2 regions of the Agromyces sp. NPDC058064 genome follow, and region 2 is predicted to be linked to the other one. Evidence: predicted binding sites of a transcription regulator. Region 2 holds the regulator's gene; the other holds the start of a gene.
What was found. Region 2 encodes HspR, which represses chaperone genes until heat shock. Its sites were predicted from a motif close to AAGTTGAGTCNNNNNGACTCAACTT; they were not measured.
Positions count from the first base shown of each region.

Region 1: the regulator HspR is predicted to act here: its motif matches at 2,456-2,480, upstream of ACFVSL_RS04700 (Hsp20/alpha crystallin family protein).

Region 1 is NZ_JBHVSE010000001.1:1,010,697-1,014,890, forward strand. Features, by position in the region: gene ACFVSL_RS04685 (M20/M25/M40 family metallo-hydrolase) at 1-5, shown strand, start outside; gene ACFVSL_RS04690 (APC family permease) at 22-1,347, shown strand; gene ACFVSL_RS04695 (GNAT family N-acetyltransferase) at 1,689-1,988, opposite strand; gene ACFVSL_RS04700 (Hsp20/alpha crystallin family protein) at 1,985-2,437, opposite strand; partial or broken gene ACFVSL_RS04705 (DUF998 domain-containing protein) at 2,589-3,800, opposite strand; tRNA gene ACFVSL_RS04710 (tRNA-Arg) at 3,890-3,962, opposite strand; gene ACFVSL_RS04715 (MmcQ/YjbR family DNA-binding protein) at 4,047-4,194, opposite strand, start outside.
Region 2 is NZ_JBHVSE010000003.1:172,825-177,018, reverse strand. Features, by position in the region: gene dnaK (molecular chaperone DnaK) at 1-356, shown strand, start outside; gene ACFVSL_RS12510 (nucleotide exchange factor GrpE) at 359-1,009, shown strand; gene ACFVSL_RS12505 (DnaJ C-terminal domain-containing protein) at 1,093-2,088, shown strand; gene ACFVSL_RS12500 (heat shock protein transcriptional repressor HspR) at 2,092-2,514, shown strand; gene ACFVSL_RS12495 (hypothetical protein) at 2,511-3,149, shown strand; gene ACFVSL_RS12490 (hypothetical protein) at 3,159-3,842, opposite strand; gene ACFVSL_RS12485 (class I SAM-dependent methyltransferase) at 3,920-4,194, shown strand, end outside.

The DNA.
Region 1 (4,194 bases), on a different contig from region 2:
CCTGAGGCACGGCGGAGTCGCATGGCCGAGAGCGAGGTGCCCGTGCCCGCTGCGTCGAGCAGCGAGAAGCGGATGACCGTGCTGCAGGCGACCTTCATCGGGGTCGGCTCGATGGTGGGCGCGGGCATCTTCGCCCTGCTCGGGGCGGCCGGGGCGGTCGCCGGGTCGGCGGTCTGGCTGTCCTTCCTGATCGCCGGCATCATCGCCGCGCTCCAGGGGTACTCGTTCGCGAAGCTCGGGGCGAAGTACCCCTCGGGCGGCGGCATCCTCACCTACCTCTCGCGCGGGCTCGGCGAGGGGCACCTCACCGGCATCGGCTCGTGGCTCTTCTTCACCGCCGGCTCGATCGTCGTCGCGATGATCGCGACGTCGTTCGGCGGCTACGCGAGCTCGGTCGTCGCGGGCGGCGACCCGGTGTGGGCGAAGGTGCTCGCCGTCGCGCTCATCGTGGTGATGTCGGTGCTGAACACGGTCGGGGCGACGGCCGTCGCCCGCGTGCAGTCGGTGATCGTGATCATCGTGCTCGGCATCCTCGTGGTCTTCGCCGCGGTGACGCTCGCGAACCTCGACCCCTCGCTGCTCGCGCCGTCGGGCTACCCCGGCGCGAGGGAGATCATCTCGAGCGTCGCCCTGACGTTCTTCGCCTTCCTCGGCTTCGGCGTCATCACGTTCACGGCCAAGGACCTGCCGAACCCGTCGAGGCAGCTGCCCCGCGCCATCTACCTCGCGCTCGCCATCGCGACGGCGATCTACGTCGCGGTGGCGCTCGGCGTCTTCGGCACCCTGACCGCGGAGCAGGTCGTCGACTACGGCACCACCGCGCTCGCCGAGGCCGCGAAGCCCGCGCTCGGGCAGGCCGGGTACGTGCTCATGGTGATCACGGCGCTCTTCTCGACGACGGGCGCCGTGAACGCCGGGCTCTACCCCTCGATCGGCATGACCCAGCACCTCGCCTCGGTCGGGCAGTTCCCGCCGATGTTCGGTCGCTCGGTCGGGCGGTTCCCGGTCGGCCTCATCGTGATGGCGGTGCTCGCGACGGTGCTGGTGCTCGGCTTCGACCTCAACAAGATCGCCTCGATCGGCAGCGCGGTCGCGCTGCTGGTCTTCTCCGCGGTGACGATCGCGCACTTCCGCCTCTACCGCGAGACGGGGGCGAGCGTCGTGATGCTGGTCATCGCCCTCGTCGCGACCCTCGGCACCTTCGTCATCTTCTGCACGACCACGCTCGTCTCCGAGCCGGCGACCGCGTTCGCCCTCGTCGCGATCATCGTCCTGGCGGTCGTGATCGACTTCGCCTGGAAGGCCGGGGCGAAGGCCCGCACCGAGCGAGCGGAGCCGCGCGCCTGATGCCGCAGGCCCGAGCGGCGGGCGGCCGCCGAGCGCGTGACGATGGGGTGGGAACCCTACCTCCCACCCCATCGCGGTCTCCTGGGGAGACCCTCTCGCCGAGCGACCCGAACTGAGCTCGGCGAGCCTGACCCGAGCGATCGATAGGGACATTCCGATCGCTCGGCCGTCGAGGCATGACCGGCCGGTCCGGTCGGGTCGGACTCGGGTTGTGCTCGAAATGGTAATCCCGCGTCGGTCGCTGCGCACCGCCCCCAACAGGGGGTGATTCCGCACCGGCACGCCGAACGGCCGGTGATCCTCCGATCACCGGCCGTTCGGTTCACCGGTCGTCGCCCGGGTCAGGGCCAGTCGACGGATGCCTCGTAGTCGTCGTGCCTGCGGAGGTAGGCGGCGATGAACGGGCATTCGGGGACGATGCGCTCGCCCCGCGCCACGGCGTCGTCGAGCACGAACTTCGCCAGCCGGCTGCCGAGGCCGCGGCCCTCGTACTCTGGCTTGATGACGGTGTGGGTGAACACCACCCTGCCGGGCTCGAGGCGGTACTGGGCGAATCCGGCGCGCGCTCCGTCGACGACGAGCTGGTAGCGGTGGCGCTCGTCGAGTCGCGTGATCTCGACGGTGCCGGTGTCGCCGGTCACTGCTCGACCGGCTCGACGCGCTCGGTCACGGGCGACTCGGGGCCCGAGGCATCCCCGTGCTCGACCGCGATCTTGCGCGGCTTCGCCTTCTCGCTGACGGGGATGGTGACGCTCAGCACGCCGTTGGTGTAGCTCGCCGAGATGCGCTCGGTGTCGACGCCCTGGCCGAGGTTCAGCTGTCGCAGGAACGAGGCGGCCTCGCGCTCGCGGGTGATCCACTTCACGCCGTCGCCGGCGGCGAGGGTTCGCTCAGCCCGGATCGTGAGCAACTGGCCGTCCACGTCGATGTCGACGGAACCGGGGTCGATGCCCGGAAGGTCGGCGGTGAGCACGTAGTGGTCGCCGTCGCGGTAGAGATCCATCGGCATGCGGCGCGGCCCGCGGCGGGGCTCGAACAGCGCGGACGCGACTCGGTCGAGGTCGCGGAACGGGTCGTAGGCGGTGGCCATCTTTCCTCCTGATCGGTGACATTGAGTCGTCTCGACTCAACTCTCTACCGAACATAACGCCGAGCACGTCGGAGGATTCCGGTTCGCCGTGCGCCGACAGCGAACGAGGGCGCGAGTGGTGGTGGTGCGCGGACGTCGTCGCGACGAGCGCGATGAGCCAGGCGAACACGAGCGCGAAGGCGATGATCTCGAAGACGGTCAGGCTGAACCAGCCGAGGGCGTCGTACCCCGCCATCGCCACGAGCTCGAGCGCCAGCGCGGCGTACGAGAAGACGAGGAGGCGGCGGGGCATCCGCCTGGCGTACCAGGGCGCGCCGACGCAGAGGAGCATGAACGCGACCGCTGCGCCGAGGGCGAAGGCGTTGTGGAGGTCGGTCTCGCGGTCGATCGGCACCGTGCCGACGCCCATGAGCCCGAATCCGACGAGCCCGATGAACACCCGCATCGTCGTGCGCGCCCCGCGGCGGATGGCGAACGCGCCCGTCGCGAGCGCCCGCGTGAGCGCGCCGGACAGCCCCGCCATGCCCGCGCCCGAGACGACCACGGCGACGTTGAAGCAGGCGGCGGCGAGGTCGTTCGACGTGCCGAGCGTGCTGAAGTTGTGCGCCCACCAGTCGCCCGTCGGCGTGAGGCTCATGCTCGCGAGGCTGCCCGCAGCCAGCAGCATCGCGACGAGGTTGAAGCTGCGGTAGGCCTCGTGGTCGAGTGCATGCCGGTGCAGTCGGTACGTGCCGAAGCCGAAGGCGGCCCCGAGCAGGCAGCCGATGGCGCGATGCCCGCCGGGCAGGGGCTCGAACGCCGCCGCCGTGAAGTGCACGGCGAGGAGGGCGAGCGCCGCCCATGCGAGCCCGTTGGCGGCCGCGCGCGGCCCCGGTGCGAGGCCGGGCAGGCGGAGGTGCGCGATCGAGGCGAGGCCGGCGTGCGAGGCCGAGACGGCCAGCAGCGCGGCGCACACCGCCGCGCCGCCGGCGAGCGCGGGGATGAGCCCGACGACGTCGAGGGCGCTCGCGGGGTCGAGGGCCGCGGGCGCGAACACGCCGGCGAGCACGATCGAGATCGCGACGGCGATGAGGGCCGCGTAGAGGCGGCGCACGAGCGAGACGAGGCGGCCCGGATGACTCGCGGCGAGCGCCTCGGGCGCGATGACGGGCCGACCATGCCCCCCACGGCCGGCTGCGACCGGGTGCACCACGCGCAACCGCGATGCGAGCCCCAGGTCGAATGAGGCGGGGGCCACCCCCGCGCACACACCCCTCATCGTCGACCTTCGATCAACGGGAATCACGCCTGGGACCGAGCCTAGCGAGGGCCTCCGCGCCCTGTCATCTCGCGGATGGCATCGCTGCCATGATGCGCAGCGCATTCACAGGCGGCCTCGCGCTCGGCGAAGGCCGCCGCGACCGCCCCGGAAACGACGAAGGCGGCCCGCATGATGCGGACCGCCTTCTTCCGTGCGCCCGGAGGGACTCGAACCCCCAACCTTCTGATCCGTAGTCAGATGCTCTATCCATTGAGCTACGGGCGCATGGCTCGTCGCCTGCCGCATCATCTGCGATCAGGCAACCACGTAACTCTAACGCACGGTTCGCGTTCGCGCCAATCGAGCGCCTCACCCGCCCGCGTGCTCGGGTCGCTGGGCATCGAGCGCGGCGAGCTGGCGGCGGTTGGCGACCTGCCGGTAGGAGGTCTCGATGAGCTCGGCGAGCAGCTCCCAGTCGGCGTCGGGCCCGTCGAGGTCGGTCGCGACCCAGCGGGCG
Region 2 (4,194 bases):
GTCGCGAGTCCGCCGAGACCCGCAACTCCGCCGAGCAGCTCGCCTACTCGGTCGAGAAGCTCATCAAGGACAACGAGGACAAGCTCCCCGCCGACGTCAAGGACGAGGTGCAGGGCGACGTCGACGCGCTGAAGTCGGCGCTCGCGGGCGACGACGACGACGCTGTCAAGACCGCGTTCGAGAAGCTCTCGCAGTCGCAGACCAAGCTCGGCGAGGCGATCTACGCCCAGTCGCAGGCGGATGCCTCCGCCGCGGCCGGCGAGGACGCCTCGGCGACCGGCCAGGCCGGTGACGCCGCGTCCGACGAGGACGTGGTCGACGCCGAGGTCGTGGACGACGAGGACGAGAAGAAGTAATCATGACCGACGAGCAGAACCAGAACCACGAGGAGCCGGTGATCCGCGACAAGCGTCGCATCGACCCCGAGACCGGTGAGGTTCGGCAGCCGGCCGCCGACGGGGCGCCCGAGGAGGGCGCCCCCGAGGCGGGCGGTTCGAACGGCACGGGCGCGGAGGCATCCGACTCGTTCGACGACGAGGCCGAGCTCACGGTCGACGACATCCTGAACGCGGCGAACGCCGAGGTCCAGGACCCGAGCGAGGAGCACCTCGCCGACCTCAAGCGGGTCACCGCCGAGTACGCGAACTACCGCAAGCGCACCGAGGCGAACCGCGAGGTCGAGCGCGAGCGTGCGGTCGGTGCGGCCGTCGCCGTGCTGCTGCCGGTGCTCGACGACCTCGACCGGGCCGAGAAGCACGGCGACCTCGAGGGCGACTCCGCCTTCGCGACGATCGCCGCGAAGCTCCGAGGCGCCGTCGAGAAGCTCGGACTCACGGCCTTCGGCGAGGTGGGCGAGCCGTTCGACCCGCAGCGTCACGAGGCGATCTTCCAGCAGCCGAGCGCCGACGTCGAGGTCGACACCGTCGCCGACGTCGTCGAGACCGGCTACACGCTGGGCGGCGTGCAGCTCCGCGCGGCGAAGGTCGTCGTCACGACCCCGTCGGCGTAGCCGACCACCCGGTGGTCGAGTAGCGCGACGTGCTGCTCGACCACCGGACCCGTTTCAGACAGACTCAGAGAGAGGAGGTGCCGATGGCCAGTCAGGACTGGTTCGACAAGGACTTCTACCAGGTGCTCGGCGTCTCCAAGGACGTGAGCGACGCGGAGCTGAAGAAGGTCTACCGCAAGCTCGCGCGCAAGTACCACCCCGACTCCAACGCCGGCGACGCCGCCGCCGAGGCGAAGTTCAAGGAGATCAGCGAGGCGCACTCCGTGCTCGCCGATCCCGAGCAGCGCAAGGAGTACGACGCGATCCGGGCGATGGGCTCGGGCGCGCGATTCACCGCGCCCGGCGGTGCGGGCGGCGCCGGCGGATTCGACGACGTCTTCGGCGGCATGTTCGGCCAGGGCGGCGCCGGCCGCAGCCAGTCGTACACCTTCCAGCAGGGCGGCGACTACGACGACCTGCTCGGCGGGCTCTTCGGCGGCGGCCGGTTCGGCCAGTCGACGGGCGGCTACCGCGGGTTCGGCGGCCCCACTCCCGGTCGCGACGTCACCGCGACGACGACGCTCGACTTCATCACCGCGACCAAGGGCGACCAGGTCACCCTGCAGACGGCCGAGGGCAAGCCGATCACGGTGCGCATCCCCGCCGGCGTCTCCGACGGGCAGAAGATCCGGCTGCGCGGCAAGGGCCACCCCTCGCCCGACGGCGGTGAGGCGGGCGACCTCATCCTCACCGTCAACGTGCGCAAGCACCCCGTCTTCGAGCGCGACGGCCTGAACCTCCGCGTCACCGTGCCGGTGACCTTCGCCGAGGCCGCGCTCGGTGCGACCATCCAGGTGCCGACGCTCGGCGGCGACCCCGTGAAGCTCCGCGTCGCGCCCGGCACGCCGAGTGGACGCGTGCTGCGCGTGAAGGGCCGCGGCGTCGAGACGAAGAAGGGCACCGGCGACCTGCTCGCCGTGGTCCAGATCGCGGTGCCGTCGCACCTCTCGAAGGACGCGCAGGCGGCCGTCGAGGCGCTCGCCGCAGCACTGCCCGACGAGAACCCGCGCGACGAGCTGCTCGCCAGGGCGAAGGGCTAGGTGATGGAGGTGCACGAGAGGAGCCCGCTCTTCGTGATCTCCGTCGCGGCCGAGCTCGCCGGCATGCACCCGCAGACGCTGCGGCAGTACGACCGCCTCGGTCTCGTCTCGCCCACCCGCACGGCGGGCAAGTCGCGGCGCTACTCGATGCACGACGTCGTCCAGCTGCGCGAGATCGCGCAGCTCTCGAGCGAGGGCGTGAGCCTCGAGGGCATCCGCCGGGTGCTCGGGCTCGAGGAGGAGGTCGCGACCCTGCGCGCGCGAGTGCGCGAGCTCGAGGGCGCGCTCGCCGACGAGATGCTGAACCGCCCCGGGCGGCGCGTCTTCGCGGCCGGCTCGGCGGGCGAGGTGATCAGCCTCAAGGCGGGCACCCGGGTGCGCCGCGAGAACGCGGTGGTCGTCTGGCGGCCGCTGGAGCGCGGATGACCGGCGTCCCGCCGGCACCTTCGGCGGTCGCGGCGGGCACGGCGACGCCGTCGGGCCCCGGCGCGCCCGTGCGATCGGCCGGGCCGGTCGGAGCCTGGGCGCTGCCGCTCGTGACCCTCGGCTTCTCGATCGGCGTGCTGCCCGCGCTCGTCTTCGTCGTGGTGCTCGCGGTGTTCGTCGTGGTCGGCCTCGTCGCAGGAGGGCTCGGCGGGGCCGCGATCGTCGGGTTCCTCACCACGCTCGTCGGCGGCGGCGCGGTCGCCGCGCAGCCCTGGCTCGTCATCGTCCCCGTGCTGCTCGGCGTCGTCGCCTTCGCCGCCGGCATCGCCGGCAGCGTCGTCGCGCTGCGGCGCCGGGGCCATCCCGCCCCGCACGCGGTGACCTGGTCGTCCGCCGGCATCGGACTGCTCGTCCAGCTGTTCGTGAACGGCGCCGTCTACTTCGTGCTGACCTTCGTCGTCGCCGCGGTCGTCGAAGGCGGAACCGGTGTCGTCTTCTTCGGCGGAGATCCCGCCCCGCTCACGGTCTTCGTGCTGTGCGCACTGGCCGTCACCGTCGGCCTCGGCTGGCTCGTGTGGTGGCTCTTCGGCCGGGTCTTCGCGGGCAGGGCGTCGGCACCGCCGTACGCCGGCTGAGTCGGGCCGCTAGCGACCCCACGCCGAGGCCGGCGCCTCGATGACCTCGTACGGGCGCGAGCTCCAGTGCGTGCCGTAGCCGTAGTGGCTCGACGCCCACGGCGAGGCCCAGATCGCCTGCGCGGTCGCCTCGGCGGAGTCGCCCCGGGCGAGTGCGGCGTCGACCTCGGGATAGCGGCCGGAGCGGAGGTTCTCGGCCGCGTAATAGGCCGCCTCCACGAGCGTGGGGTAGCTCCCGAGTCCCGATCCGCCGCCCGAACCCTGCCCGTTGTTCAGCGGGTTGTTGCGGTTCCACCAGTTGTCGGCGCCGTTCTCCTGGCGCATCCAGCGCATCATGAACGTGACGTTCTCGTCGGTGAGCGGCCACCCGCCCTCGACGATGACGAGCTTGGCCCAGTCGACGTTGGTGCCGCCCGCGATGAGCGTCTCGGGGCCGGTGGAGGCCACGTACGACTCGGTCGACAGCGCCGTCGACTCGGTGCCCGGTGCCACGCTGACGCGCTGCGCTGCGGCGGCGACCGAGTCGCGGGCGAGGCCCTCGGCCGCAGCGGTGCGGATCGTCTCGAGGTTCGTGAGCGGGGCGACGGCGACCGTGGCGGTGAGGCCGAAGACCGCGAACGCGGCGAGTACGCCGAACGGGCGGCGGACGCGACGCCCGCCGCGAGTGTCGCCCCCGTGCCGATCTCGCCGCATGCGGAGCCGAGGGTAGCAAACCGAGCCGTGGGCCGCACCCAGGAATCGGGGCGCGCCCCGCCGCGTACCCTTGGTGCATGCCCTTCGACCTCGGCGCCCTCCGGCGGTACCCCGACGTCGAAGGACCGGGACTCGAGGCCTCCGACGCCGCCGATCGGCTGCTGATCGACGAGGCCGCCGAGCGCGGCGCCGCGATCGCACCGCCGCTCGCGCCCGACGACGTCGTCGTCCTCGACGACGCGTACGGGGCGATCGCGCTCGCCGCGGCCGACGCGTTCGGCGCCACCCCGGCGCGGCCGATCCGCGTGCATCAGGACCTCGTGACGGGCGAGCGCGCCCTCCACCTCAACGC